DNA from 3 places in the Paenibacillus sp. FSL R10-2736 genome. Region 1 is predicted to be linked to each of the others. Evidence: riboswitches for the same ligand, from Rfam matches in the RefSeq annotation. Region 1 holds a riboswitch; each other region holds the start of a gene.

Region 1 (10,351 bases):
TGTCGTCAGTCCGATCCGTGTGGACGAGCCGTTTATCTGGCTGCTGCACAAGCTGAACTATATTGAGGGGAGCGACGGGCCGTGAACAGATTTTCAGGGTCCATGATCACCCAGCAGATGTATACCCGCGAGCGCCGCGGCGTTTACCGGGCGACAGAGGGATTCGATACGGTAGCGAAATCGGAGAGTCTCGACAATAATTTTGTCAAAAAAATCCTGCATCCCTTCTGCCTCTACGATGCTCCGGCCGAGCTCGCGGCACGCGGTGAGAAGGATGAGGAGCTGTATCCTGACGCGCTGCATCTGTTCCATACGGAGGGCAATGAGACGGTGATTGGCCTCAGCCGCTATCTGGCGGCGGATTTCACGGGGCAGCGGAGCGCTTTTTTTGCCCATAATTTCGTGGTGCCGCCTATCCGCTCTGAGGAGATTGTTGAGGGGTACGGGGAATGGCTGCATGCCGGCTTTGCGCGGAGTTATGAGGGGGAGCCGGGCGGAACACTGCCTGAGCTGGAATCCATTCCAGTCGGGGTCCGTGAAGAGTCTGCAGACCCGCTGACCGTGCTTCGCAGCCTCGGATTCACCGAAGAACTGTTCAAAGCCCTGCTGCAGGCGGTCATGCTGTCCGTAGCCGGCAAGAAGAAGATCTATGTGGCGCTGGATGTGCCGATCAGTGAGTTGTCGCAGCGTGCGGTGGAGCTGACGGAGGTCCTCTATGCTTCAATGCCGCATGACTTCCGCCGCAGGCTGGGAGTGATCACTTATGCCAAAGAGCCGCAGAGCCGCAAATATATTCACCTGAGCTTTGTGGAGAAGGGCTCGCTGCGCCCGGGGGACCGGAGTATTGAGAAGGATTATATTTTTGATCTGGCAGGCGCGCGGATTCTGAATGCCGATTTCGGGGAGTCTCGGCAGACGTATGCAGACCTGGCCTGGAAGACGCTGGGGCAAAAGGGCGGGAGTCTCAGAGATTTCGCCAGATTCGCCGACTCCCTGCTGCTTGGGGAGAGCGTGGACCGCAAGCTGTCGCTGGCACTCTACAATGAGCTGGCTGTCTTTTATGAGATTGAGCAGGGCAATGAAGATTTATATACTGGGAACAAGAACGCTGTGCTCGGCGGTCTGCTGTCCTATCTGAAGCCGGAGGGGGCGCTGGAATCCCGGGTGCGGCTAAATGATATGTTCCTGGAGCGGTTCGACCGTGAGTATGATCTGATCCGCAAAAAAGGGATACCGGCGCCGGAGATTCTGGAGTGGTTCAAGGAGTATTTTGCGCTGCCGGGCCATAATTACCGGGTCAAAATTGTGGATTACTTCATCAACGGAATGCTGAACTGCCAGTCGGCGGGACGTGAGGATGCGCTTGCTGCCGCTTACGGTATTATTGAGGGCAACGATGAGCTTAGTGCGGCCTTCTTCAAAAGAGTGCTGGCCCAGCCTATCTTCCGCAAAGCGCTGCTGGAGCCTTATATGGAATCCCGGCTGGCTGACGCGCCGAAATCGGCGGATATTCTGCGGTTCGTGGCGCATTGGGGCCGTTTCCTTCCGGAGGCGCTTCAGCAGGCTTTCGTGCGCGATACCGTCAAGGAATATCTGCTGGAGAAGCTGCAGCGGGACAATGATCCGGTGGCGGCGGTGGCATCGGTTCATGAGTCGGTGCAGAAGGCCGAGAAAGAACGCCGCAGAGGCGGCGGTGTACATGCTGAAGCGCTGTCACTGCTGCAGGAGCTGGGAACCGTTGCCGACCGCTTCCTGCTGAACCGGATCTCGCTGGACGAGCTGACGATGGAGCAGCTGCTGGAGATTTCCTTCCTGCGCTACCGGGATACGGCGGATTGGCAGCCGCCGCTGGATGCAATCGCTAAGCGTAAAGCGAATGCGCTGCGCGCTGCGTACCGCTGGTTCGGGGAGGAGAAGCCGGACGAGGAGATTTTCGCCGGTCTGTCTCCCCGGGAGCTGGATGATGTACAGCTGCTCGGAGGACGCTGGCTGAAGGAGTCGCGGAGCATCGAGCCGTTCGAACGGCTGCCGCTGGCCTTTTACCACAGCAGTGAACGAGAGGGCGGTCCGCTTGATTACGATGCGCTGCTGGAGCTGGTGGCGCGCAAAGCGGGCAATGATAAGGAAACGGTCTACCGTTTCCTGGCCTGGTCGCAGCATAACCGGCTGTTCACCATCTCGAGCAAGAAGCTGTGGCCGAATTACCGGCGGGCGGTGCTGAAGTATTTCCTGAAGAACGACCGCGAGGCGTTCAAGAACCGCGATTTCCGCAAAAGCTATAGCTCGGCCGCAACGCCCGCCATGCAGAATGTCTACAATGAAGCCCGCTCCCAGCTGGCTTCGCCGCTGGCGCGGTGGGTCAGCCGCAGCCGATTTCAGATCCTGATCTCCGGCAGCGTGCTTGGGATCGTATTGATCATAGCCGTCATCGCCATCAGCTGGCTGCGGCCGGATGCGGATACCGCTGCACCGCAGCCGACTGTAAGCCCGATTCGGGGCGATATCCACAATGCGGATGGGCAAGAGCAAGCCCCGGTCTCTGTGCGGCTTATCGGCAGCGGGGATGAGGGCGCCGGGTCAGGCAGCGGGACCGGAAACGGTGGAACAGAAGGTACCGGGAACGCTGGCGGAGCTGAAGGCGGCGGAACGGAAGGTAGCGGGAATGCTGGCGGGGCTGAAGGCGGCGGAACAGAAGGCAGTGGGAATGCAGGCGGGGCTGAAAGCAGCGGAACAGAAGGCACCGGGAATGCAGGCGGGGCTGAAAGCAGCGGGGAAGCAGGTGTCAAGCTGGTGTTCAGCTTTGCCGCTGCGGCGGAGTGCTCCGACTTCAAGCCGGCGGAGATCATTGTGATGTCCGGTAATAACGTTGCTGACACTTACAAGGTTGCAGCAACTGCGAGCAGTTGCCTGGCCGCCGGAGTTGACGGCGGCGCGAATGGGGATGCAGCCGCTGGAAATAGCGGCGGCTCTGATAAAGCCGAAGCCTCCCCGGCGGCGGGTGCATCGGGCGCCGGAAATGACGGCGGCTCTGATGAGGGAGCCGTCGGGACTGACGGCGGGGCGACCGGAAATGAAGCCGTGGGGACTGACGGCGGCGGAGATGCAGCCGCTGGAAATAGCGGCGGCTCTGATGAAGCCGAAGCCTCCCCGGCGGCGGGCGCATCGGGCGCAGGAACACCTGCGCGCGTATATGAAGTGACGGTGGAGCTGGAGCCGGGCGCAAAGCTGGCCGCGGGTGATGTGATCACCGCCGGAATCTATACGCTGAAGCTACAGGCTAGTCCGGGGAGCATTCTGGGAAGTACCCCAAGCACTACTCCGGAGACTACACCCGGCACCGACCCCACTCCTTCCGCCAGCCCGGACACGGATGCGGAATGATTGAGTGAGAGCCTGAATTGGGCGAAGCCGGATGTAAGAGAAGTCCGGCATTTCATCAACGGTGCTTCCGCGAAAGCTGGCAGAGAGGTCATTGTACTTTGTACACTCAACGTTTATTCCCATTCTGTTGTACATAATACAATCAACCAGCTGCCGGCTCTTGCCGGAAGCGGAAGCATCACTATTTAAGTCCTGAACAGCACGATATGCCGGGAGAATGCGGCGAGTGTTGTTCAGGATTTTTTGTGCGGAAGGGGCCGGTTGTGCCTATAATTGAAACAGCTTGTCTATAGACATACAGGGGAATAGTAGATATGATTGTTTGTGAATATTCAAATTTAATAAGCTTTGGAAAAAGGTGCGGATTTCCGTAGAAACAGGCGCAGTCATGCAACAGATACCCATGCCGGTTCTACGATTGTAATCTGCTTAAAAGGGAAGTCCGGTGCAAGTCCGGTGCGGTCCCGCCACTGTAAATGCGGAGCGACTCCTGAGAAGCCACTGTCTGATAATAGGATGGGAAGGCGGGGGAAGCAATGAAGCTTAAGCCAGGAGACCTGCCTTTTTCGTTGTTGTTTCTATTCTTCGGGGGTAAGAATGCGGAACAGGTGCAAATATAAGCAGTGGCTGTGTGAGGGAAACTTCATATCAGCTGCATGTATTGTATCCTTCCCCGGCCGCCCTGTACAGGGCGGTCTTTATGTTGCACCCGCATCAGCGGAGGACGCAGGATTCATCTATACCATTCTATTCACAGAAAGAGGTCAAGCAATGAAAAACAATTTATCATCCAAGTTTATCCGGCTGGGTCTGATCGTTGTCATGATGTTCGCGGTTCTGGGAGCGGCTGTAGCTCCGGCGGGACAGGCTTTTGCAGAGACGGCTGCGAGCACTGGGAATAACGCGGCATCTCTACCTTCAGGCACAGCAGTTAGCGTAGCTGAGGCAGTCTATGCCACTTCGGAGTTTGTGCTGAAGGCCGGAGTCCAGTCCGACTGGCAGGCCATCGGCCTAGCGCAGGCGGGCTATAAGGTTCCGGATAGTTATTTAAAGGCGCTTGAGAGTAAAGTAGCCGCAGCCAAGGGTGTCTACGCCAGAGCTACGGACTATGCGCGGATTACGCTTGCGGTTAGGGCGCTTGGCGGGAATCCGGCGGATGTTGCCGGATACAATCTGATTGAGAAGCTCTACAATAACGATAAAATTACCGGCCAGACGCTGAACAACGCAGCCTATGTACTGCTGGCGCTTGATTCCGGAACTTATACAATTCCTGACAATGCGAAATGGACACCGGCGAAACTGCTGGCCGAGATCCTGGCCAAACAGAACACTGACGGAGGCTTCACCCTGACTACGGGGGCTAGTGATCCGGACATGACGGCGATGGTGCTTACTGTGCTGGCAGGACATAAGGATGATCCGGCAGCCAATACCGCGGGACAGCGGGCGGCAGCCTGGCTGGCGACCGCACAGGACAAGAACGGCGGCTATGGTGACAGCAGCGAGAGTGTCGCTCAAGCCATTATTGGTCTGTCCGCCTTTGGCATTGACCCGGCAGGAGCGGAGTATACCGTAGGCAATGTAAACCTAGTCAGTAAGCTTCTTAGCTATAGGGCAGCAGATGGCGGGTTCGCTCATACAGCGGGCGGAAGCTACAATCAGCTCTCGACAGAGCAGGCACTGGAAGCATTGGTAGCTTACAAGCTTTTCAGCACAGGCAGCAAGCTCTATGATCTTAGCAATTCACCTGTGAAGAGTCCTCAGGTTAGTGTGTCCGTTGCCATTGAGAGCCCTAACGGAACCCTGGCAGAAGGCACTGTATATGCGGGAAATGTACTTCAAGCACTGGAGAAGGCAGCGGCGGCGAAAAAGGTGGCCCTGGTCAATGAAGCTGGCAATTACGTGACGGGAATCGGCGGCGTAACTGCGGGTGCTTTTGGCGGCTATGACGGATGGATGTATGTTGTAGCCCGCGGTGGAGCGTGGATCTATCCAAGTGTAGGCATGGGTGATTTCCTTCTTGCGGAGAATGACCGCGTGCTTGTCTATTATGGCGGGGATAACACACAGGTGGTAGAGTCCGTGGCGGTCTCCCCTGCACAGCCGCAGCCTGGACAAGATATTACTGTAAAAGTAACTCAAAAGCAGTGGGTATGGAATGAAGCGACCTTCACTTCCGACCCGGTATCCTCGCCAGCCGCAGGGGTTCAGGTATCCATCGGCGGTAAAACTGCTGTTACGGATGCTGCGGGTTCAGCTGTTGTTGCCGGCGGCCTGCCAGCGAATAAATATACGATTACCGTTACCGGATATCTCAAAGACAGCACACCTGCGGTAGTCCGCTATTCGCAGCCGCTGACCGTGGCTTCTGCTGCGGCTGACCGTGCTGCTTTTACCGATGTGAAGTCAATCTCGCCTTGGGCGCTGGAGTCAGTGTACACGGCCTATGACCGCAAGCTGATGGGCGGGGTCAGTGAGAGCAGCCTCGTGTTTGCACCGAAGCAGAATATTACCCGCGCTGAATTTGCGGCACTACTGCTGAGATTGACCGGCAACGAGCCGTCTGCGGCATCGTCAGCCCAGAGTTTCAGTGATGTTAAGGCGGATGCGTGGTATTATGGAGCAGTGAACAAGGCGAAGGAACTGGGAATTGTCAGCGGAGTAACAGGCACTGCCTTCAAACCGGACGGCCCCGTTACCCGCCAGGATATGGCTGTAATGATCGTGAGAGCCTTGAACCTGGACGAGGCTTCGGCAGCAGCCGGAACCGGGAAATTCACCGATGAAGACCAGATCAGCGCCTACGCATTAACGGCGGTACGTACTGTAACCGGACTTGGAATTATGAGCGGTACCGGCGGCGAATTCGCTCCTGCCACAGCTGTAACCAGAGAAATGGCCGCAGCTGTAGCGGTCAGATTGCCTTAGGAAGGATATGAGTCAAGGAAGAAGAGCCTTGATGAAGAAAAGATCCTAGATAAGCTAAACCTTAAATATGAATATATAACTTAGTCTTCACCGCAGTGAAATTTGAATAGTAGGGCTGCTGGGGCAAGAATCTCACGATTTCAACCCGCGTTTGGGGTGGGAATCCGAATGCTTGTTGAAAATCCTGCACATAATACAACATTTTCACCAGGATATCGCCTATATTCGAAAAATGTTGTACAAAAGGCAGCATTTCTCTTCTAACAAGCGGTGTAGCGGGAAGATTGTTGTATTTTATACAACAATCCTTCCGAATGCCTAAGGATTAAGGGAGTTAAGTTGTATTTTCTGCAAGATTTTGCATGGAGCAGCCTAATAAAGCGATAGTGCGGGGTGCTGGTGGGATATATAAGTGGAAAAATGTCACTTAATTCCCGGTAAATCTCCCGATATGGCGGCGTAGTTGGAAAAACAACACTTAATCTCGCATGAATTAGCGAATGACCGGCTAGGGGCAGAATTAAGTGTCATTAATCCAACTAGGATCGGCATTAAAGACTGCATAGGATAAATAAGTGTCATAAATCCAATTGCTGTTCCGGCGGAGGGATGTTTTGCGGAGTTTCGCTCGGGAAGGCATGCTTTCCCGGATTGAGCAGATGATTTAAAATGCTACTGATGCTACTGATGCTACTGATGCTACTGATGCTACTGATGCTGCTGCTGATGTTACTGATGCTACTGATGTTACTGATGCTACTGCTAGTGGGGCTAGAGCTGATGAAGCTGATGGAGCTATTGCTAGTGGGGCTAGAGCTGATGAAGCTACCGTTAGTGGGCTAGAACCAATGAAGCCAATGAAGCCAATGAAGCTAATGAAGCTAATGAATCTACTGCTAGTGAAGTTAGAGCTAATGAAGCTAATGATGCTATTACTAGTGGGGCTAGAGCTAATGAAGCTAGAGCTAATGAAACTGAGAGTATGGTGCCAGCCAGTATTTTAAGCGGCTGATTTTAGCCGATAGAGAAGCTCCTTCGGGTTGCGGGGCTGGATGCTCAGCGGCCAAGGGGCTGGCTGATGGTGCTTTGCTCAGGATTAGTTTGTATAAGTCACACTAAGAAATCATAAGGTGTTTGGACGGAACGGGGAACAGGCTGACTGCCCCCGTTCTTTTCCCTTTTGTGGAGGTGCTTGAGGTAATGTTCAGTCTATTGAAATCAGGAAGGGCGAGGCTCTATCCGCTGCTCCTGCTCCTGGTCGTCCTGCTGCTCTCCGGCTGCTCCAAGGCGCAGCCGGATTCCGCAGGCGGCGGGCCTGTGCCGCCCGCCAGTTCCCAGGCCGCGCAGACGCCGCGGCCTGAGGGCACTGCCATACCCTCCGCCACGGCGGACGGCATGGCAGCTTCCAGCTCCGGCGCAGCGCCAGCCGGAGCCGCCCCCGGCGTAACGGAGCAAGCTCCCGTTACGCAAGCCCCGGCAGCCACCGGCAGTCCCGCCGCGCCAGCATCGGCGGCCACGGGCAGTCCCGCCGCGCCAGTCCCGGCGGCCACCGGCAATTCCGCCGCGCCAGCCCCGGCGGCCACCAGCAAGTCTGCCGCGCCAGCCCCGGCGGCCACCGGCAGTCCCGCCGCGCCAGCATCGGCGGCCACCGCCAAGCCAGCCGCGCCAGCTCCGGCCGCCACCGCCGCACCGGTGAATACGGTGACTCTCTCCATTACTGGAGATGAGGAGCACGGCGTTATTCTGGCTCCGGCGGCTTATGAAATAGAGAAGAATGAGACTGCGCTGGAGCTGCTGGGGCGGATTACCCGCCAGCACAAGATCCAGATGGAATATCAGGGCAGCAAAACCTTTGCCTATGTGGAAGGTATAGATAATCTGTACGAATATGATCACGGGGCAGAGAGCGGCTGGATGTATAAGGTGAACGGAGAGTTTCCGTCCAAGGCTTCCGGCAGCTGGGTTATGAAGCCCGGAGATACGGTAGAGTGGCTGTATACGCTTGATCTTGGCAAGGATATCGGGGCAGCGTCGCCATGAACAGCGGCTTCCGGTCCACGCATCCTGCCGTAGCCCTGCTGTATTATGCCGGGCTGCTGCTGTTCGCCCTGCTGGGGCTTCATCCGTTGTTTCTGGTTACGGAAATAGCAGGTCTGCTGGCATTGCTGCTGCTGCAGGGCCAGGGGAAAGCGCTGCTGCGCGGTCTGCCTTTTATGCTCCTGATGGGCGGCTCAGTCGCAGTGTTGAATCCGCTGTTCTCGCACAGGGGAGCGCATATTCTCTTCTACTGGCTGGACCAGCCGATTACGCTGGAGGCTGTGCTGTACGGACTTATAATGATGACCGTACTGCTGACAATCTTCATCTGGTTCATTTCATACAATTACACGGTAACGACAGATAAATTCATGTACCTGTTCGCTGCCGCTGCGCCAAGAACGGCATTACTTACGCTGATGGCGCTCCGGTTCGTCCCCTTATTCCAGCGGCGGCTGCGCCAGATTACCCTGATCCAGCGCCTGCGCGGGGTAGATGTCCGCACAGGAAGCCTGCGCAAGCGGATGCAAGACGGCATGACGCTGCTGAAGGTGCTGCTCACCTGGTCGCTGGAGGAAGCGCTGCAGACCGGAGATTCCATGACGGCCCGCGGCTATGGGGTTGCCAAACGCAGCACGTACAGTATATACAAGCCGGATCGGCAGGATAAGCTGATTCTGCTGGTACTGACGCTCAGCGGTATGATTGCATTGTTCTTTTGGCTGCAGGGCTACGGTACGCTGGAGATTTATCCCCGGATGAAGAGTATGGATTTCGGCTGGCAGGATGCCGTGATGTACGGCAGCTTCTGCTTGTTCGTCCTGCTCCCTGCAGGTCTGGAAGGAAAGGAGAAATGGTTATGGAGATCCTCAAAGCGGAACAAGTATCCTTCCGCTATCCTGAAGAAGACAGGGACTCGCTCCATGAGCTCTCGTTCACAATAGAAGAAGGCGAATTCGTAGTGCTCTGCGGTCCGTCAGGCGGCGGCAAAACGACACTGCTGCGCCATCTGAAACGCGAGCTTGCTCCGGTAGGCATGTTCAGCGGAAGCCTGACATATAAAGGGCAGCTCCTGCCAGAGCTTCCCGCAGCCGTTGCCGCCGGGGAGATCGGCATGGTCTTCCAGAATCCGGATGCGCAAATCGTGATGGATACCGTCTGGCATGAGCTTGCGTTCTCCATGGAGAATCTGGGGATACCGCCTGCGGTGATGCGGACCCGGCTGGCTGAGATCTGCGCATTATTCGGGCTGGAGCCGCTGCTCTACCAATCCGTGCATGAGCTGTCCGGCGGGCAAAAGCAGCTGCTCAATCTGGCCTCGGTGCTGCTGCTTCAACCCAAGGTGCTGCTGCTGGATGAACCGACCTCACAGCTTGACCCTGTAGCTGCCCGGGAATTCATTATGGCGCTGCAGCGGCTGAACGAGGAAATGTCAGTGACGGTAATCATCAGCGAACACCGGCTGGAGGAGGTGCTGCCGCTCGCCGACCGTGTGCTGATGCTGGAGGGCGGCAGGCTGGTGGCAGATGCGAGCCCGCGCGCTTTCGTTCAGCAAGCCGGCAGCGCATCACTCGCTTCGCGTCAGGCTTATCTTCCGGCAGCTTCACGGTTATATCTGGCGCTGTCAACGGAAGCGCGAACAGCCGCGCCGGAGAATATTCCGCTGACCGTACGCGAGGGCAAACGCTGGCTGCATTCCAGGGCGGCGGGAGCTTCTGTTGTGACAGAAGCAGGAGTATGCGCTACTGTCATTCGTGATCATCCGGCCGCTAATCCCGGCGCTGGATTACCTGCTGCGCTCTCCCATGAAGCCTCTGCTACAGCTCCGTGTATTGTCACACCCGGCAATACAGCCGCTGAGCCCGTTACTTATCCGGCTGGAGCCTCCGGCCCGCCCGGGCAGGATTCACCCGTGAACCTTCCTGCACCATCCGCAGAAATTCTGCTCAGCTGCCGGGAGGTTACTTTCCGCTACGACAAGGAAGGCCGGGAGGTGCTGAGG
Region 2 (10,351 bases), on a different contig from region 1:
TCCGTGGTCGGGTCGAATTTGGCGAACTTATCATCATCGATAACCGTAGTCGGTACCACTCGTCCGCCAGTACCAAGAAGAGTTACTGCCGGAAGCGGATTGCCGCTGCTGAGAACAGTAGTCTTGCTGGCGGCGATTTCCGTAGTCGTCAATTGTCCGGAGAAGCCATATTCCTGGACTATGCCGTCTACTGTAACGGAGTCGCCTACTTTAACAGTGCTGCTGCCTCCCTTTTGATAGATTAGGATCGCTTCCGAGGTGGAAACATCCGCATCCATATCGGCTGCAGCGGATTGAATATAGAAACTATCCGCATCCTTAATGTAAGTGACAATACCTTTGACATTACTAACGAGGCCGTCAAGGTAAGGGGATGTATGCCCTGCGCCTTGAATCTGGCTGATCTTCAGATTGTCCAGTACAGCAGATACAGTGTATTTAAAAGTTGCTGTTGGACCATTCTCTAAATCGGGTAATGAAGAGTAGGCTTTAATGGTGAGAGTATTATAGCTGGAACTTACAGGGATAGGCGCATCATATAATTTATTATCAATCTCTGCGATAGTACTGTCGTTAGCATACACGCTGTAGTATACGCTTGCCGTTACTGAAGTACTTAATGTAATAGCAGAGCCTATGCCTATCTTGGAGCCGGAGGCAGGGGAGGCAGTAACAGGCGGAGCCTGGTTCTCACTGTAGAGGGTAACACTGGAAGTGTTTCTAACTCCGGGAACGTTGAAGTAAGTGTCTCTTGTTCCTGTAACCACAATCTGCGTTCCAATCAGCGAAGGATTCGATTTCAAACCGAATTCTGACCGGATGTAGGCAGGTGTATTCGGGAGCTGGACCGGCATGATTTTGGAACTATCCGTTTCTCCCGGCTGATCTGCTATAGCCAAATTTGTGTCAGCGGCAAGGTCCGTAGAAGAATATGAAGGACCGTTTGAGGTATACCCTACTACATAACCTGTGACTACGATAGCTTCGCTAGGTGACTTTGCAATAGCAGCTGTTACAGTTAATGGAGCATCTGCGGAAGCCATACCGGAGCCTAACGATAATCCCGGGAATATCCCGGTCAAGAGCAGTGCAACCGCTAGGAATAGACTAAACGGTCTCCTGCATTGTGAAGAAAGTTTCATGTAAGTATACCTCCCCATAAAATATCATTTCCACTTAAATATAATAGAGATAATAGGTTTCCAAAGCAATTTTTCGTCAAAATTTGTTAATAGTGCATAAATTAATAGGAAGAATTCCTAAAATATTTTAAAATTTAAGGAAAATTATGAGGAATACAGCGGAATTTCCTGAAAACTATGTAAACTTAATGTTAATGCAATGTAAAGTATGAAAGATAATAGAAACGGCCCCGCTGCCCATTGAAGGAGGCGAGGCCGTTAATGATACCGTCCTTATAAGGACGGCAAAGCCGTTTCCACTTGTTTCTATAACATCAGCTTATCTGCACCGCCCATGTAAGGCCGCAGTGCCTGCGGGATATAGACCGATCCATCTTCCTGCTGATGATTCTCCAGCAACGGAATCAGAATGCGCGGCGTAGCTACCGCCGTGTTGTTCAGGGTATGGCAGTACTGCAGCCGCCCGTCTTCATCACGGTAGCGGATACCTGAGCGGCGGGCCTGGAAGTCGAGCAGATTCGAGGCCGAGTGGGTCTCGCCGAAGGCTTCTCTGCTGGGCATCCAGGTCTCAATGTCATATTGCTTATGTGTCTTCATCGCCATGTCGCCGCTGCAGACGGCCACTACCCGGTAAGGGAGCTCCAGCAGCTGGAGAATATGCTCGGCATTGCCGAGAATCTCCTGCAGCATCCGCTCCGACTCTCCGGGATCGTTCCGGCACATCACCACCTGTTCGATCTTCGAGAACTGGTGCACACGGTACAGCCCGCGTACATCGCGGCCTGCCGAGCCTACCTCGCGGCGGAAGCAGGCCGACATTCCGGCGAGCCGCAGCGGCGTTTCAAGATCGAGAATCTCATCGCTGTACAGCGAGACCAGCGACACCTCCGAGGTGCCGGCGAGCCAGCGTTTTTCTCCCGTGAGCTCATAGGTCTGATCCATGCCGCCCGGGAAGAACCCGGTCCGCTCCAGCGCTTCCGGCCGGACGATTACCGGCACATCCATCACGGTGAAGCCGCGCTGCATCAGCACATCCAGCGCCAGCCGCTGTACGGCCAGATGCAGGAGCAGCCCGGCCCCCTTCAGCACATAGCTGCGGGGTCCGCCGGCTTTGACGCCGCGCGGGATGTCTAGGATGCCGTGCAGCTCTCCGAGCTCGACATGGTCACGCGCGCTGAAGCCGAACACCGGCGGCGCGCCATGCCGCCGCAGCTCCACATTCGCGCTGTCATCCGGCCCGATCGGCGTATCGGCCGATATGAGGTTCGGCGCGAGCAGCAGCAGCTCGCCGCAGCGGCGCTCCGCCTCCAACAACTCCGCCTCCAGTGCGGTCAGCTGGGCATTGATCTCCCGCACCTGCTCTTTCGCTTGTTCTCCGCCTGTAGCATCGCCCTGGCGCAGCAGGCGCTCAACCTCTTTGGTCAGCGCATTGCGCTCTGCCCGGCGCTGCTCGGTTTCCCGGCGGGCAACCCGCCGCCGGTCATCCCATTCCAGCAGCTCCGCAAGCGGGAACGCTACCTTTTTCCACTCTGCCGTCTTCCGTACAATGTCCTCATTCTCCCTGATCCAGTTCATGTCCAGCATGCCGCTATCGCTCCTTTTGTGTTAAAAAAATGCAAAAAACGCCCTCATCCATGGGACGAGGAGCGTCAGCTCGCGGTGCCACCCAGGTTGACCCCATTCCGGTAAAACAGCTGTAAAGCACGGAATAAGGCCCTCTTTGGTCTTCGCGGTAACGGGCGAAACCCGGTAAACTTAGGGAACAGGAGAATTGCTCCGGTCGCAGACGCCTCGCGGTTGGATGCCGGTCATTGGCCTGGTCGGGATATAGGTTTGCCGTTTATTATAACCAGAGAAGGGCCGGGTTGCAAGCACATTTGAGGTTTGACAATATTCCCTGTACTCTGCTAGGATTATTACTAATTTAAAGTATTTGTGTCCGGCACAGCAGCCCGGCATATCTTATAAAAGCGGACGGAAGAGGTGCGGAAGTGGCCAAAATAGTGGTAATTAACGGTACGCCATCCCTGGTATCCCGAATCAATGCGGTGATCGAATATGCGGAGGGGGATCTGCGGGAACGCGGGTTTGAAGTGGAACGGATTAATGTAGCGGAGCTTCCGGCGGAGGATCTGATTCATACCAGGTTTGAGAGCGAAGCCATCGTCAAAGCGAATGGCCTGGTGGCTGAAGCGGATGCGGTGATCGTCGTCAGTCCGGTGTACAAAGCTTCCTATACGGGAGTGCTGAAGACCTTCCTGGATCTGGTTCCGCAAAAAGGGCTGGCCGGCAAAATCGTGCTGCCGCTCTTCATGGGCGGCAGCCTGGCCCATCTGCTTGCGATCGACTATGCGCTGAAGCCGGTGCTGTCTGTGCTGGGCGCCCGGCATATTCTTGGCGGAGTCTACGCGGTAGACTCGCAGGCTGTGCGCAACGACCAGGGTGTCGTTGAGCTGGCCGAGGAGCTGAAGCTGCGGCTGAACAGCGTGCTGGAGGAGCTGGCGGACGAGACAGCGCATAAGGCGGCACGTAAGTCGGGAGAGTAGGCGTAAGATATCACCCTCCTGAGGAACATAAAAGGGCACTAAACCACCGGAATGCGGTAGTTTAGTGCCCTTTTTGCTGGGTGTAAGCCCGGCTTTTACCGTGATTTATGCCCTTTGAAAGCTTAGCGCAGGCTCCCAAAGTATAACCGTATCTCCGGCAAGACTTGCCGGGATATCTATAATCCGCTGGTTGCTGCTTCCCCGGTAGGGGAGAGTGGTATCTTTGAGTTCCTCTACAAATCGTCCGTCAATGACCACCTGGCACAGGGCCAGCAGATTCCATTCCGGAGAACCGGGGGAAGCCGTCAGCTCCTCGTACGTATAACCGGTATAGATCCAGACCGGGAAGCCCGGCAGCTCGGCGCGGAGCTCATGGATGAAGTCAGCCGCTCCCTCTGCCGAGAAAAAAGGGTCCCCGCCTGCCAGAGTCAAGCCGTCCAGCAGCGGATTATCTGCTATCTCGGTGATAATCTCGCGCCTGCGCTCCGGAGTGAAGACCTCTCCATAATTGAAGTTCCAGGTCTTCGGGTTGAAGCATCCGGGGCAGCGGTGGCGGCATCCGCTGAAGAAGAGGACCGCCCGCAATCCCTCTCCTTCATTGATCGACTCCGGATAATATCCGCAGATGTTCATAGATGCTTAACGCGGTCCCGTACTTCGGCTTGCTTGGCGGCATTGAAGCGGGTCTGATAGTCGCCGGTCAGATATCCGGTTACCCGGCGCAGCCGGCGGATATGCGTTGTATCTTCATGAGCGCCGCAGGATGGGCAAGTCGTGCCGATTACACCTTCGTGGCCGCAGCCGGAGCAGCGGTCGATCGGGTGGTTGATGCTGAAATAGCTGATGTCCTGCTCCAGCGCGTATTTGATGATTTTGACGAATGCTGCAGGGTTGCTGCGGGCGTTGCCGTTCAGCTCTACATAAGAGATCGCTCCAGCGTTGCAATATTCATGGAATGGAGCTTCCAGGCTGATCTTCTTGGCTGCGCTCAGGTCGTAATAGACCGGAATGTGGAATGAATTCGTATAGTATTCACGGTCCGTTACACCCGGGATGGAACCGAGAACCTTGCGGTCTATCTTGGTGAACTTGCCGGAGAGACCTTCGGCAGGCGTAGCGAATAGAGTAATGTTCAGATCCAGCTCTTCGCTCTTGCGGTCGCAGTATTCACGCATGTGGCGGACAATAGCCACCGCCTTGGCATGGACCTCCATATCTTCGCCATGGTGTTTGCCGTACATAGCCTTCATGCACTCGGCCATACCGATGAAACCAAGGGACAGGCTGCCGTGCTTCAGAAGTTCACCTACGCTGTCTTCCGGTGCAAGCTGTTCGCCGCCTTCCCAGACGCCTTCACGCATCATGAAATCGGAGGCTTTGGCTTTCTGGGAAGCCTGAATGCGGAACCGGTGCAACAGGCCGTCCAGCGCAACATCCATATAATGATTAAGATCTTCGAAGAAGCCTTCCTCATCAGCGGCAAGGCGGCGGCCGGTTACTGTGCCGTAAGCCAGACCAAGACGTACAAGGTTAAGCGTATTGAATGAAAGGTTGCCTTTGCCCGAGCAGTGATTGCGCCCGAAGCGGTCGCCCAGAACACGTGTCCGGCAGCCCATCGTAGCAAATTCAGTATCCGGATCGGTTGGATCGTAGTACTGCATATTCAGCGGAGCATCCAGATTGGCGAAGTTCGGATACAGCCGGCGTGCAGAGCACTCTGCCGCTTTCAGGAACAGCTCATAGTTAGGATCACCAGGCTGCTGGTTGACACCCTGTTTGCACTTGAAGATCTGAATCGGGAACACCGGTGTTTCTCCGCTGCCAAGTCCGTTCATAGTAGCAGTTAAGAGGGAGCTGATCACCAGTTGGCCCTCCGGAGAGGTGCAGGTTCCGTAGTTGATACTGGTAAAAGGAATCTGGCCGCCCGAGCGGCTGGACATGGTATTCAGGTTATGTACCATGCTCTCCGCAGCCTGAAGGGTTTCAATTTCTGTCTCTTTCAGGGCGAAACGGAAGGCACGCGGATACTTCTCTTCCAGATCGCTGCGGGTCATAGTGACCTCTCCGAGCGCTTCGCCGGCGGTACCTTCCTCGAAATATTCCATTCCTTTGCGGAACAGCTTAGCGAAGGATTTAGTGACATAAGGCGCCAGATCGTAATCCAGCTTGTTGGCGGATACGCCGCCGTACTGGGCATTCTGCTGGGACTGGAAAATAATCGCCACCAGCGACATAGCCGTCATAATCGAATTCGGAGGGCGGACGCTGCCGTTGCCGGTATTGAAGCCTTCGCGGAGCAGACGTTCAAACGGGATAAAGATGCAGTTGGTTGTTCCGATGGCATATTGATCCAGGTCATGTACATATACAACATTATCTTCAATAGCCTGCACGAGCTGTGGCGGCATCGTGAAATTGCGGGCGTACCACTTGGAATATTCACTGCCGAATTTGCTCATCTTGCCGGAGAAGCTCTCCCCGTTCAAGTTGGCGTTCTCGCGCAGCAGATCCAAATCCCGGCTGTCGATAATATCCCGTCCCAAATGAATAACTTCTTCCAAAAGAACTTCCTGTGCAGCTTGTCCTTCGTTATATCGTTTCTCCAGCAGCGTCATTGTATAGCTCTCTCCTCTCGGTATCGTAAGCGTGAAGCGTGTGCTCCATGACATCAGTAAAAAGGCATCTCCAGCCGGGAGGCGGGAAATGCCCGAATGCGTATTGCAAATATCCGAAACAGCGGACATTTGCCGGTGGTCTATGTGGAAAATACGAACGGGCACAGGGCTTGTCCTGTTCTGGAACCTGTTCTTGTACCTTCCGCAGAAGCCGATACCTGAGGACGATATTCTATCGTCCTCAGGTATCGGCAGCCTCTGGCCCGATTAACGGAAAGGCTAACTCTGCTCGTGCAGGCCGCATGCGGGCACCTCGCCTGTTCCTCGCAGGAGTCTAACCGGTGCCACAGAAACAGGCAGGTCTCCTGGCTTCCGGCATGCCCTCCGGCGCCTTCCCGAGGGACCTCGCAGCCCCTTAGTGGCTTGTTGCCTTAGGATGCTGCTCCAGCGGCGTCTGGCAGCTGGAACATCCGGTTACAGTGGCGGGACCGCAGCGGATTTGCACCGTGTTTCCCTATTAAGCTTCAACCCTGGCAAGAGGGCGAAACACCTGTTTCTACTATATTTTGTTGTTGTTAAATAAAAGTAACTCAATATATTGTGTTTGTAAACATTTTTTTGCGAATCCGCGCGGGGAGCGGGTTCCGCAGGTTTACTCACAGATGATCCACAGTTAGTCCACAGGTAATCCACAACTTTCCTGTGGATATGGCCTTAAATGAGTCATAAATTGTCCCAAAAGATGCCACAAAGACTCCATAAATAGAGTGCGTCTAATCCTGGTAATTTTACGGGGAAGATAGTAATAGAGAGGGGGTGTCTATGGGTATTTGTGGGAGAGGCGCTGAAGGGTTACAATTAAGGAGTAAGGACAGAGCAGACTCATCAAACTTGCAGGAGGGATTTCATAATGGCGATTGGCGAAGTGACCGTTATTCCGATTGGCACTGGCAGTACCAGTCTCAGCAGCTATGTGGCCGATATGCAGCGTGTGCTGCAGACCGTGGAGGGGATTACCTATGAGCTTACTTCGATGGGGACTATTATTGAAGGACCGGTTGCACGGATTCTTGCTGCGGTAGAAGCGCTGCATGAGTCGCCGTTTACGTCAGGAGCACAGCGGGTTTCCACCTCGCTTAAGATTGATGACCGTCGTGACAAGCCTTCTACGAGCCGCAGCAAGCTGGAATCCGTGGAACGCAAGCTGCAAGGAGAGTAAAGAGTACCTGTAGTTGTAATCAGATTCAACCTATAAGGAGCGGATCTTTCATGGCAAAAGCCTCACAGCAGATCGGGATTCAAATGTACACACTGCGTGACCAGACGGAGCGCGATTTCCTGGGTACACTGGGCAAAGTTGCGGAGATGGGATATCAGGCGGTAGAATTCGCCGGTTATTTCGGCGTGTCTGCAGGAGAACTGCGCCGTACATTGGACCGGTTGGGTCTTGCTGCGCCTTCGGCGCATGTGGGCCTGGATTTCAGCAGTCTGGATAACATGGAACGGGCGTTAGCCAAAGAAATTGAATATGCGAAGGAACTTGGATTACAATATATGATCACCCCTTCGGCACCGCTTCCGCAGAACCCCTCAATGGAGGATGTGACGGCGGTGATTCCCTTCCTGGAGAAGGCCTCCGCGATGGTCCGTGCAGCAGGCCTGCAGTACGGGTATCACAACCATGATTATGAATTTGCAGAGGTAGACGGCAAAGCAGTCATCGATATATGGCTGGAACAGATTCCTGCGGAGCATATGTTTGCAGAGTTCGATCTGGGCTGGGTACACAGGGGCGGAGCACGTCCTATTGACTATGTCTCCCGTTATGCCGGCCGTGTTCCGCTGGTTCACATTAAGGATTTCGGGGCAAATAATGAAGAGACTGACCTCGGGAAAGGGCAGGTTGATTTCCAGAGCGTCTTCGACAAGGCAGAGGAGAGCGGGATTCTGTACTATATAGTAGAGCAAGAGGCTTATGCCGTGTCCTCGTTGGAAAGTGCTAAGGAGGCACTGGGATATTTCCGCGGGCTGGGGCTAATGCAGGACTAGGCAGCGCGAATGATCAAAAAGGGTTGCGTTTTCTGCTGAAAGAGTTATAATATTTTTTGTTTGGCAGGCAGACTATCCTTTAAGCTGGTGTAGCTCAGGGGTAGAGCAACGCACTCGTAATGCGTAGGCCGGGGGTTCAATTCCCTTCACCAGCATCTTTTGAATTCATATGCAGCGCGGCCTCCGGGGATTTCGGAGGCCGCGCTTTTTTCTGTACCACCATAAACCTCTACCATTCTTCTACCATATTCGAGTGAAGTAACGGAATTCACTTTTGGTAGCCGTCAAGTCTTATTTCCTAATCTGCTTAGCGGTTTAAGCCGGATGCCCCATTGGGCGCACGATCAATTCATTTACATCCACTTCCGCAGGCTGCTCAAGGGCATAGGCAATGGCGCGGGCAATACCGGAAGAGGGCAAAGCATTGGCCCGGAAGGATTTCATCATCTCGAGGGCTGACTCATCAGTGATGGTATCAGCCAGTTCGGATTCGGTTACGCCTGGAGAAATAACCGTCGTACGGATTGTTGCTCCCAACTCCTGACGCAGGCCCTCTGTAATCGCCCGGACCGCGAACTTGGTGGCACAATAAACCGATGATTTCGGAAAGACAGTATATGCGCCAACGGAGGCAACATTGATGATATGGCCGGAATTCTGTTCCTTCATTACGGGAATAGCAGCTCCGATCCCGTGCAGCACACCGCGAATATTGACATCAATCATACGGTTCCACTCCTCGATCTTTAATGCATCAAGTGGCGATAACGGCATCACACCTGCGTTATTTACAAGGGCATCAAGGCGTCCGAATTGATGAACTGTAAATTGGACGATTGATTTCATTTGCTCAAAATCCGTTACGTCGAGGGAATGGTATTCAGCAATCCCGCCCGCGTTTCTGATCTCCTCCGCCAGCTTTTCTAGCCTGTCCGTCCGTCTTGCACCGAGCACCACCTGTGCTCCACGCTTAGCGAGCCATTTGGCGGTCGCTTCTCCAATGCCGCTACTGGCACCGGTAATAAGCACTACTTTATCTTTTAATGTCGACATGCCACACCGCTCCTTTTATGAATGAAATACGCTTAGGTGTTACATGTTCATTATGCTGCCGACTTCAAAGCTTGCGGTAGCCGGATACTGTGAAGAGATTGCCTAATCCTCCAAAATGCAATAAAGTAAATTGTAATAGTCGCAGAATGGAGGAATACGCTTGACTGAATTGACCGAACGAATCGAACGTATTGCCGTACAAGATGGGACCATCGTTACCGCCTATCCTGCTCTTTCTTTTATTCGTTCTTCCGACATATCCGCGCCAGTGCCTGCGGTATACAAGCCATCCCTGTGTGTGATTGCTCAAGGTGCCAAGCGGGTAATGCTGGGACCGGAAAGCTATTGTTATAATCACGGAAGCTATCTGGCCGCTTCCGTGCACCTGCCAATTACCGGACAAGTCATTGAAGCCTCTCCAGAGACCCCGTACTTGTCCCTTCAGCTACAGTTCGATATGGATCAGATTTTGGATGTGATTCAACAATCTAATGTCACAGAAAACACAGGACAAGAACCTCCCCGCGCTTTGGTTATCAGCCGGATGAGCGATCCGCTTCATGAGGCTGTCATGCATCTAATCCGTTTGCTGGATACGCCGGATGATCTACCGGTGCTGGCTCCTTATGCAGTGCGCGAGATTCTTTACCGTATGCTGCAGACTGAGCAAGGGGACTCTATACGGCAGTTCGCTCTCTTGGGCAGCCGTGCCCATCAAATTGCCCACGTGATTGAAGGGATGAATCTCCACTATGCGGAACCCATGCGGGTGGAGAAGCTCGCGCAAGCAGCCGGAATGAGCAAATCATCTTTTTTTGCCTGTTTCAAAGAAGTGACGGCAATGACCCCCTCCAGTATCAGAAACGCCTGCGGCTGACAGAAGCTCGGAAAATTCTCCTGGCGACAACGAGCGATGCGACAAGTGTCGCTTATCAGGTTGGCTATG
Region 3 (10,351 bases), 1.1 Mb from region 1:
GGTATATATAATTATCCGGGTGCAGTTAATATCAGTGCTGATGTAACGCTTAGCGGTGATGATATTTTTATCTTCCAAATTGCTGGGACATTGGATACAACGGCCGGTACGAAGATTCTATTAACAGACGGGGCACAAGCCTGTAATATCTATTGGGTGGTAAACGGGGCCGCGACACTCGCGGCAAATACGGAGTTCAATGGCAGTTTATTGAGTCAATCTTCAGCAACAACGGTTGGTATTAATACTATTATAAATGGCAGAATTCTGTCACAAGATGCAGTTACATTCACTGGCCCGGGCCCGTCTAACATTACTGTTCCGGCTTGTGTACAGGAGCCGCCTGTGGAACCACCGGTACAACCGCCAGTACCAGCTACGGCAACGCCAATACCAGCTACGGCAACGCCAGTACCAGCTACGGCAACGCCAGTACCAGCTACGGCAACGCCAGTACCAGCTACGGCAACGCCAGTACCGGCTACGGCAACGCCAGTACCAGCTACGGTAATGCCAGTACCGGCAACGGCAACGCCAGTACCAGCTACGGCAATACCAATACCGGCCACGGCAACACCAGTGCCAGCCACGGCAACGCCAATACCAGCTATGACAACACCAATACCGTCTACAGCAACGCCAATAGCCACGGCCACACCAATCCCGGCTGAAGCAACGCCAGGCTCCGTTGCTTCACCTGTCAACACTCCTGCTGCTTCATCTCCTGCGGAGCTGCCGGCAGTGCCTGTTTGGATTGTAGAAACGGAATGGATTAAAGTAGGCTTACTTCCGGACGGGGATATGGTTATTGATGCAAAGCTCCCTGATAATCAAGAAGACACAGGAGTGTGGAATTTCGATCTGGGGGGAAAGTTATACAATATAGAAGGAACTGAAAGTGTTAAGTATAGGATCGCTAAAGCACCGGTAGGGACTTATAATATTCTGGTAAGATTCACTTCCCATAACGGAACTGTGTTCAAGTTTGAGGCGGTTCCCGTATCTGTACCTACAGTCACCGGAGGCCAGCTTCCGGCCACTGCAACGCCGTGGTACAACTTGCTTCTCTCAGGATCTCTATTAACCATAATGGGAGGAGTAATCTTATGGAGGAGAAAGCTTCGTGAATAAGCGGCACACTGAGCACAAAGTACAAGCCGGAAAACAGATATACGTTATCTCCCTGGTATCAATGATTATGGGGATCTTGTCTATCTCTTGGGCTCTGATTCATATCCAGGCGCAAGCGGTACCCGTTGCTTATAGCGAAAATACTCATCTTATCCCAATTCAGGCTGATCTGCGCAATAGTGTAAAGAGCAGCATCGCCGTTCCTGTAGAAGCAGGCGATTCCAGCAGCATACCGCCGCAGGATGATATCCTCTATCCCATAAGGCCGCTGGAAGGCGATGTTATCGGACAGCTGATAATTCCGGCATTACAGCAAATTCTTCCGATTATACACGGGACAGACGAGGATGAGCTGGAGGAGGGAATTGGACATTTCCCGGAAAGCGTACTGCCGGGTGAGAATAACAATTCGGTTCTATCCGGACACCGGGATACTGTCTTTTCCAAATTAGGCGAGCTGGAAATAGGAAACAAGCTAATCGTTGATACATCAGCCGGTTCTTTCACCTATAAGATAAGTGCTATACGGATTGTTGATAAAGACGATAAAACGATTATTGTACCTACAGACCACGCTGTCCTAACCGTAAGTACCTGCTACCCCTTTCACTTTATCGGCGCGGCTCCCGACCGTTATATTCTCATCGCAGACCTGATTGCTGAAGTCCGTTCCCCCACAACATGAAAATCTTTCGGCTTACCTTTATCCTTTGACATCTCGGTGTCAAAGGATTTTTTTTGGAGGGAAAACGGGCCTGACCACCCAAAGAAGTACTACATTCTATGCGCCACCGCAGCGAAGGATGGAAAAATTCTTAAGAAACGGTAGCACGAGATACTTAATTTAAAGATTGACGAACCGGCGGAAGCCTGACTATAATATTAATATAAGTGTTAAATGATTAACAAATATATTAACTTAAAGAGGAGCGTTAACTGAAATGGCAGAACGCATCGTACTGAACACTGATATCCGCAAAGGTACAATTAACCGTAACATCTATGGACATTTCGCTGAGCATCTGGGACGCTGTATCTATGAAGGCATCTGGGTAGGGGAAGATTCGCCGATTCCGAACACGAAGGGTATCCGCAACGATGTAGTGGAAGCGCTTAAGGAAATGAAGATTCCCGTATTGCGCTGGCCGGGCGGCTGCTTCGCCGATGAATACCACTGGAAGGACGGCATTGGCCCGAGTGAAGAACGCAAGCGGATGATCAATACCCATTGGGGCGGTGCGGTTGAGAACAATCATTTTGGTACACATGAATTCATGCGGCTCTGCGCCATGCTGGAATGTGAGCCGTACATCAACGGCAATGTAGGGAGCGGAACGGTACAGGAGATGTCCGAGTGGGTTGAGTATTTGACCTTTAACGGCGTATCTCCAATGGCTGAGCTGCGCCAGAAGAACGGCCAGGAAGAGGCCTGGAGTGTAGCTTACTTCGGCGTGGGCAATGAGAACTGGGGCTGCGGCGGCAATATGCGTCCTGAATATTATGCTGACCTGTACCGCCAATATCAGACTTATGTGCGCAACTATGGGGATAACAAGATTCACCGGATCGCCTGCGGCGCGAACTCGGATGACTATAACTGGACCGAAGTGCTGATGCGCGAAGCCACCCGCTTCATGGATTCGCTTACCCTGCACTACTACACCCTGCCGACTTCGGATTGGACTAATAAAGGTGCGGCTACCGGCTATGGAACGGATGAATATTTCAACACATTGAAGAAGGCGCTGTTCATGGATGAGCTGGTTACCCGGCACAGTGTCATTATGGACAAATACGATCCGGACAAAAGAGTGGGCCTGATCGTCGATGAATGGGGCACCTGGTATGATGTGGAACCCGGTACGAACCCTGGATTCCTCTACCAGCAGAACACGATCCGCGATGCGCTGGTTGCCGGTCTGACCCTGAATATCTTCCACAAGCACAGCGACCGTGTGCGGATGGCGAACATTGCCCAGACCGTTAACGTGCTGCAGGCTGTAATCCTGACCGAAGGCGAGAAAATGCTGCTGACTCCAACCTATCATGTATTCAATATGTATAAAGTACATCAGGATGCGGAGCTGCTGGATCTGACGGTGGATAGTCCGGTATACAGCTATGAGGGCGTGGAGATTCCTGAAGTATCTGCTTCAGCTTCCGTAACAGCAGAGGGTGTCATTCATGTCAGCCTGTGCAACCTGAATCACGCTGCACCGGCAGTATTGCCGCTGGAGCTGCGCGGACTGGCTGGACAGTCAGCAGCCGTAAGCGGCACTACACTTGCCGGGTCTTCCATCGATGCCCACAATACCTTCGGGCAGCCGGAAGCGGTAGTACCGCAGCCGTTCACCGCCTTCCAGCTTGAAGCCAACACCCTTACGGTTGAACTGCCGCCAATGTCGGTGACAGTACTGGCAATTACTCCGGGAGCTTAACGGGAAGGAGCGCAGCATGACTACAACCTCAGCATGCAAGGGATGCCGGGAAGAGTACAAGGTGACGGAAGCGCAGATTGCCCGGATTCTCGCCTCCTCCATGTTCAATCCGGAGAATACAGCCCCGGACGAAGTCTACGCCGAGCGGGTTGCCCTATGCGGAGCTTGTCCCAAGCTGCAGGATGGCGTAACCTGCATTGCCTGCGGCTGCATTATACCGGTCGTGGCCCGGCTGAAGGCGCGCGGCTGTCCGCTGCCGGGCGGCGGCCTGTGGCAGCCGGTGACTGATTAAACTGCAAAGCTGCCCTGCAATACACCCGTAACCACAACAGTGGCAGCGGGAGACCTGAGCTTAAGGTCTCCTGCTGCCGCTGTTTGCTGTCCAGTCCTGGTCATTCCGTCCGGCTGGCACTTGCCGATGCTTCAACTGCATCTGTATAAAAGAGCTCAAACACAAGATCCTCGTTATAGTTGCCGAACCCCTTGCCGAATAAGGTAAGGCCGCCGATATGCTCCGCATCCTCTTCCACAGAGACCTTGAACGTCCACTGCTTATCACGGATACCGACCTGCTCCAGTGTAACCTCTGACAGCTTCTGACCGTCCATGAACGTGCCCGCCGGAGTAATCCTCAGCTGCTTAAGCAGTCCATATTGGTTGGTGAGCGCAGGCCACCAGGCAGGAGTGTATTTGCCCGGGCTGTCCCCGTAGTCGCCGGGGCTGGTCCAGAAGCCGAGCCGCTGACCGTTCAATGTGAAGGTGATGTCGGAAGGCCAGTTATTATTAATGGACGGGGCTTCGGAGGCAATCTCCATCGTGATGACCAGCTCCTCAGGCTTCTGGCTGGACAGCAGGAAGTTCGGGATTTTATATTCTACGAATCCTTTGCCGAACCACAGAATGCCCGCATTCACCCGCTCCTGATCCCAGAAATACCGCGGATCGTCGAAGTTGCCGATCACCCGCTCGGTTGTAGATAAGCCGCAGGTCGGTTCAATCCGGAAATCAGAGTAGTGGCCCACGGGAATTTCCTTACGGTAGCCTCTGCGCTGTGTTCTGGCTTGTCCGGGGAAAATAATCTCAGCACTCTCGGCGGCCAGTGTACAAATCTTCTGCAGTCCGCTGCGTCCGGGAGCCATGTGGCTGCGGATCAGCCCGGCAGCTTCCAGCTTGCGCACATGCATCGTCATAATGGCACTGCTGAGCTTCAGCGCCCCGGCCAGTTCCTTGACGTTCATCGGCTGTTCGGACAGGAGCCGCAGCATCTGCAGGCGCACAGCGCTGGATAACGCTTCGTACACGGGTAAAGATTGTTCGGTTAGATCAAGTTTCATGCGCTGCCTCCACGTTCAGGTTATATAGTTAATAATTATATTACTCAAATGATATTCTTACAAGCAAATGAACGCTGCCCTGCAAGCAAATGAATACTGCGTCCTCGCAGCCGCTCCAATTTTATCACAGACATGCAGAGCCTGTTCCGCTATGATGTAGGATGGATTAGCGATGTAACAAGGTGCTCTTGCCGGATCAGGCAAGGGATAACAGGGAATCGGGTGCAAGTCCCGAGCGGTCCCGCCACTGTAAGGAAGAGCTGAACTTCATGATGTCACTCGGGGAGAACCCCGGGGAAGACGAAGGGTATAGCGCCCGTATTCCAAGCCAGGAGACCTACCTTGATTACGCACACCACGACTCTACGCGGATAGGAGCGGTGTACGGATAGGTTAATGAGATGAAGCGATGTGCCTGCAGGACCGGAGGGAATCTTGAAGATCAAGATCAGAGCCGGTTCAATGTTATGCAGACACAGCGTTGAGCGGCCCATGCGGAGCGACCGGGTGCAGAACCCCTTGTTGGCGCACGGCAGTGCTCTCTATCGAATCATACCTGCGTACATACACTCCCACCCTGAAGGGCGGGAGTTTTTTGGGTTTGCTATATTTAAGAAACTTGGAGGCTGACAAATGAAGAAACGCGGATTTTGGGGTTTTGCGGCGCTGATTGCCGGATTTACAGTGTACTTTATGCTGAATGAACCGGGAACAGCCCAGGCTATGCACATTATGGAAGGTTTTCTGCCGGTAGGCTGGGCTGTGTTCTGGTGGGTGGCGTTTTTACCGTTCTTCGTACTCGGGATTATCAGGCTTAGATCGATGACCAGGGAGAATCCGGAACTGAAGCTGCTGCTGGGTCTGGCAGGGGCTTTCACCTTCGTCTTATCGGCGCTCAAAATGCCTTCCGTTACCGGAAGCAGCTCGCATCCTACAGGTACCGGACTTGGCGCAGTTATGCTGGGACCGCTGCCGATGGGCGTGATCGGCTCGATCGTGCTGTTGTTTCAGGCGCTGCTTCTGGCGCACGGGGGGATCACTACGCTGGGGGCGAATGCGTTCTCGATGGCGGTCGCGGGGCCTTTTGCCGGATATGCAGTCTATAAGCTGATGATGAAGCTGCCGGACCGTGAGAAGCTGGCCTTATTCTGTGCGGCGGCGGTTGCCGATCTAATGACATATGTAGTGACTTCCTTCCAGCTTGCGGTGGCTTTTCCGGCTGCGGATGGCGGAGTCCTGGCGTCTTTTCTCAAATTCGGGGGGATCTTTGCCGTGACGCAGATTCCACTGGCCATCAGCGAAGGGCTGCTGACCGTATTATTGTGGAACTGGCTGAAATCGTACAGTCCGAATGAAATGTCGCTCCTGAAACGCAAGGTCAAAGGGGGAAATGCATAATGAGCAATAAATGGAAAAATGGATTGATGCTGCTGGCCGTTGTCCTGTTGTGTGTCTTGCCGCTGCTGTTCGTGAGTGGTGATTTCGGCGGGGCCGATGATGCTGCCGAGGGTGTAATCACAGAGATTAACCCTGAATATGAACCCTGGTTCAAGCCGCTGACCGAGCTTCCGGGTGAGACGGAGAGTATGCTGTTCGCATTGCAGGCGGCGATTGGTGCCGGGGTAATCGGATATTCACTGGGGCTGCTGAAAGGGAAACAAGGCCAGGCGAAGCAGAACAGCATCAGCAAGTGATCAGACGAATTGATGTCCTTTCTTATAATAATGCCTTGAGGCAGCTGTCTCCTATGTGGAAAAGCTCGTTCGCGGCACTGATGTTCCTGCTCTCCTATACCGTGCATCCGGTGCTGCAGCTTGTGATTACGCTGTGGATGATGTCCTGGTGCATCCTGCATGCCAAAATTCCCTATCGCGCCTATGGGCTGCTGTTTGGTACGGCGCTGCTGTTCTATTGCCTTAGTGTACCGGCGCTGCTCGTGGATTTCGGCCACCCCGCTGCCGGGGAAGCTGGCGTATTCCGGATTTCCGGGCAGCCTCTTCCGGCGTATATCACGGCAGCAGGGCTGGAGCGGGCCGGTGAACTGCTGGCCAGAGTCTCGGCCTGCATGAGCTGCTTCTTCTTCCTGATGTTCACCACCCCGTTCAGCGAGCTTCTGCAGGTGCTGCGCAGGCTGCGTATGCCGCAGATTGTGCTGGAGCTGATGCTGATTATGTACCGCTTCCTGTTCCTGCTGAATGATGCAGCGCACGGGCTGATGCTGGCCCGGAGGCTGCGCGGCGGCAGAAGAGGTTACAAGGCCAGGCTGCGGGAGACTGCGGCCATGGCCGGGGCCCTCTTCGGAAATACGATGCACCGTTATTACGGATTGTCGCAGGGGCTGCTGACCCGCGGGTTCACGGGGGAGATCATTCTGCCGCCGTATACCGCGCAGCCTGTGCCGCGGCGTTATGCGGTCCGGGCGTATGCCGGGATCGCTGTGCTGGCGCTGGCGCAGCTTTGGCTGTGGCTGCGGGGTTGAATTTAAGATTTTAGTGCAAGAAATCTGCTGGCTTTGTTGAAATCATGCCCAAAGTACAACAATTTCCCCGAAATATCGGATGTATTCCACAATTGTTGTACAAAAGGCAGCATTTCACTTCATTTAGTTGGCTCTGAGGGAAGATTGTTGTATTCCATACAACAATCCCCCAGAAGGCCGGAGTATCCAGGATTCAAAGCTGTAAAACGTGCAACATTTATCCGATTCCGCTTTGCCAAATCTCATTAGAGGAGTACGCCATGGACATGGAATATAGTCTGGCTTTTGACGGGGTGGTGTTTCATTACCCGGATACGAAGGAAGCCGCGCTGCGTGAACTAACCGTCTCCATTCCCAAAGGCCGCAAAACGGCGGTGCTTGGCCACAATGGTTCGGGCAAATCGACCCTGTTCCTGCATGCTGTCGGCATTCTGCGTCCGCAGCGTGGTATGGTTCAGCAGGGAGGCAGGACATTGTCCTATGCCAAAAAAGAGCTGGCTGCGCTGCGGCGCAGTGTGGGCCTTGTTTTTCAGGACCCGGAGCAGCAGCTCATATTGAGCACACCTCTGGAGGATGTGTCCTTCGGGCTGCGGGGAACGGGGATGGACGAAGCCGCAATAGCTGAGCGCTGCCGCAGTGTCATGGAACTGCTGAACCTGACGGAGCTGAGTGACAAACCGGTTCACCAGCTTAGCCTGGGGCAGAAAAAACGCACCGCACTCGCCGGAGTAATGGCGATGGAGCCGGAGCTGATCCTGCTGGATGAGCCGACCTCGTATCTGGACCCGTTATCCGAGACACAGATGCTGCAGGGTCTTGATCTTATACATGAAAAAGGCACAACCGTAGTTATGGCTACGCATGATATGAACTTGGCGTACCGCTGGGCCGACTGGATTATCGTACTGGATCAGGGGAGGTGCCGGGCTGAGGGGACGCCGGAGGAGATTTTTGCCGGGGCGGAAGAATTGCAGGCCATCGGCCTCGGTCTGCCGCTGCTGGCCGACTTGTGGTACAGCCTGCCTGCACGGCACACCGCCGGCCAGCCAGCCCCCCGCACGGCGGGAGATTTCAAAGCTGTACTAAACAGGCTGCTGAATAGTTAATACAGGTATTCATGAACGGGGGAAGAAGGATGAAGAAACAAGGTAAGCTGCTGATTATCGGCTTCGGTCCCGGAGCGCTGGAGCATATTACCGGCCGGGCGCTGGCTGCTCTCGAAGAGAGTGAGGCTGTAATCGGCTATAACACTTATGTGGATCTGATCAAACCGCTGCTGCGGCATCAGGAGATTGTCGGCACCGGCATGACCGAAGAGGTCAGCCGGGCGCAGGAGGCCGTCCGCCGAGCCGAGGACGGCCAGACCATTGCCGTAATATCCAGCGGCGATGCCGGTGTATACGGCATGGCGGGTCTGGTCTACGAGGTGCTGATTGAACGGGGCTGGAACCGGGCTGACGGAGTAGAGGTCGAGGTGATCCCCGGAATATCGGCGATCCAGTCCTGTTCTTCCCTGCTGGGAGCGCCGATCATGCATGATTCCTGCACAATCAGCCTCAGCGATCATCTTACCCCGTGGGAGAGCATTGCCGCGCGTGTAGAAGCGGCGGGCGCTGCGGATTTCGTGATCGCCTTCTATAACCCTCGCAGCGGCAAGCGGACGCGCCAGATTGAAGAAGCACGCAATATCCTGCTGCGTTATCGTGATCCTTCCACGCCGGTCGGCATTGTCAAAAGCGCCTACCGTGACCGTCAGCAGACGATCGTCACTACGCTGCAGGAGATGCTGGAGCATGAGATCGGCATGCTCTCTACGGTTGTCGTCGGCAACTCGGCGACGGTGGTCTACGAGGGACTAATGGTTACGCCGCGCGGATACGAGCGCAAGTACAATCTTGGCGCGCAGACGCAGGCGCTGAAACCGCATGAGCGGCTGCGCACTGCGGCCGAACCTTGGTCGCTGGCTGCGGCGGAGAGTGTGGCGGCTGAGGCGGGACGGTCTGAAGGGACAGCGGTGGAGAGTGTGGCTGCTGAGGCGGAGCGGACAGAAGAGATAGCGGTGGAGAGTGTGGCAGCAGCTGAGGCGGGACGTATAGGTGGGGCAGTAATACCAAGTGCAGCTGCCGGTGAAACCGGAAGGGGAGAGCGATTGGGGTCAGAGAGTATGGCTCCAACTGACGGGGCTCGGACGGAGGAGGCTGCGGCGCTAAGCCTGGCAGCGTCTGCGCGTGTGGAGCAGCTACGCCGTCCTGCCGTTCAGCTGGCGGAACACGCTGATGAAACCTTCGAGCTGGAGGTTTCTCCTGTTATCGGCAGCCGCAGATTCAGAGGTATCCAGATGAAGCTGCTGGCGGAACTGGCAGGCGATGAGGGGCAGCTGATCTATACGAAGGACGGACATTTTCTGCTGCGCAGCCATCCGGGCGACCGTGCTGAGGTGGCGGCGAAGCTTACAGAGGCAGGACTGAGCGTTAGTATACCCGGTGATTATGTGAAAGTAAAAACCTGCGGGTTCTGTGAATTGCGGAGAAGCGGCGCTTTAAGCGCAGCGGTCCGCCTGCATACCCTTCTGCACGGACTTGCTGTACCCAAAGAGCTGAATATCAGCGTGGCGGGCTGCGGCATGGCCTGCAGCTCGGCTGTTCTGGATGACATCGGGCTGGTCCTTTCGCGGGGCAGCTATGAGCTCTATCTGGGCGGCAAGAAGTCGGGCCGGGGAGCGCATGCCGGCACACTCGTCCGCGAAGGTATGGATGAAGATGAAGCCGTGGCTGCTGTAGCAGCGGCAGTGGAGCATTATACTGCGCAAGGCCGGGAGAAGGAGCGGTTTCATGCTTTTTATGAACGGGTGGGCAGTATTGAAGAACAGGTGAACAGCACTGCAGGTAGTATAGATAATAATGACAGCATAGAGGGAGCACACATGATGAGAACCGTATTACTGGTTGGACATGGTAGCCGGGTTCAAG

The links. Region 1 has a riboswitch for cobalamin ahead of NSQ73_RS27620 (S-layer homology domain-containing protein). Riboswitches for the same ligand answer to the same signal wherever they lie in the genome.
Region 2: linked by a shared signal. The riboswitch ahead of NSQ73_RS32725 (anaerobic ribonucleoside triphosphate reductase) and the one ahead of NSQ73_RS27620 (S-layer homology domain-containing protein) in region 1 are both predicted to bind cobalamin.
Region 3: linked by a shared signal. The riboswitch ahead of NSQ73_RS22815 (energy-coupling factor ABC transporter permease) and the one ahead of NSQ73_RS27620 (S-layer homology domain-containing protein) in region 1 are both predicted to bind cobalamin.

What each region holds. Positions count from the first base shown of each region.
Region 1 covers NZ_JBBOBN010000001.1:6,442,477-6,452,827, reverse strand. Annotated here, with positions in the region: gene NSQ73_RS27635 (hypothetical protein) at 1-85, shown strand, start outside; gene NSQ73_RS27630 (GAP1-N2 domain-containing protein) at 82-3,381, shown strand; gene NSQ73_RS27625 (hypothetical protein) at 3,382-3,570, shown strand; cobalamin riboswitch at 3,772-3,960, shown strand; gene NSQ73_RS27620 (S-layer homology domain-containing protein) at 4,153-6,312, shown strand; gene NSQ73_RS27615 (DUF4430 domain-containing protein) at 7,513-8,352, shown strand; gene NSQ73_RS27610 (energy-coupling factor transporter transmembrane component T) at 8,349-9,293, shown strand; gene NSQ73_RS27605 (ABC transporter ATP-binding protein) at 9,209-10,351, shown strand, end outside.
Region 2 covers NZ_JBBOBN010000002.1:1,062,699-1,073,049, forward strand. Annotated here, with positions in the region: gene NSQ73_RS32705 (S-layer homology domain-containing protein) at 1-1,142, opposite strand, end outside; gene serS (serine--tRNA ligase) at 1,449-2,726, opposite strand; gene ssuE (NADPH-dependent FMN reductase) at 3,134-3,688, shown strand; gene nrdG (anaerobic ribonucleoside-triphosphate reductase activating protein) at 3,794-4,321, opposite strand; gene NSQ73_RS32725 (anaerobic ribonucleoside triphosphate reductase) at 4,318-6,303, opposite strand; gene NSQ73_RS32730 (hypothetical protein) at 6,400-6,525, shown strand; cobalamin riboswitch at 6,642-6,872, opposite strand; gene NSQ73_RS32735 (MTH1187 family thiamine-binding protein) at 7,214-7,522, shown strand; gene NSQ73_RS32740 (sugar phosphate isomerase/epimerase family protein) at 7,573-8,352, shown strand; tRNA gene NSQ73_RS32745 (tRNA-Thr) at 8,436-8,507, shown strand; gene NSQ73_RS32750 (SDR family oxidoreductase) at 8,668-9,405, opposite strand; gene NSQ73_RS32755 (AraC family transcriptional regulator) at 9,566-10,282, shown strand; gene NSQ73_RS32760 (helix-turn-helix domain-containing protein) at 10,279-10,351, shown strand, end outside.
Region 3 covers NZ_JBBOBN010000001.1:5,317,435-5,327,785, reverse strand. Annotated here, with positions in the region: partial or broken gene NSQ73_RS35005 (ice-binding family protein) at 1-231, shown strand, start outside; gene NSQ73_RS22845 (hypothetical protein) at 216-707, opposite strand; gene NSQ73_RS22840 (LPXTG cell wall anchor domain-containing protein) at 742-1,131, shown strand; gene NSQ73_RS22835 (class D sortase) at 1,124-1,816, shown strand; gene NSQ73_RS22830 (alpha-N-arabinofuranosidase) at 2,073-3,569, shown strand; gene NSQ73_RS22825 (DUF6171 family protein) at 3,586-3,861, shown strand; gene NSQ73_RS22820 (ArsR/SmtB family transcription factor) at 3,962-4,903, opposite strand; cobalamin riboswitch at 5,067-5,262, shown strand; gene NSQ73_RS22815 (energy-coupling factor ABC transporter permease) at 5,537-6,301, shown strand; gene NSQ73_RS22810 (energy-coupling factor ABC transporter substrate-binding protein) at 6,301-6,597, shown strand; gene cbiQ (cobalt ECF transporter T component CbiQ) at 6,594-7,382, shown strand; gene NSQ73_RS22800 (energy-coupling factor ABC transporter ATP-binding protein) at 7,643-8,488, shown strand; partial or broken gene cobJ (precorrin-3B C(17)-methyltransferase) at 8,518-9,361, shown strand; gene NSQ73_RS22795 (CbiX/SirB N-terminal domain-containing protein) at 9,547-10,351, shown strand, end outside.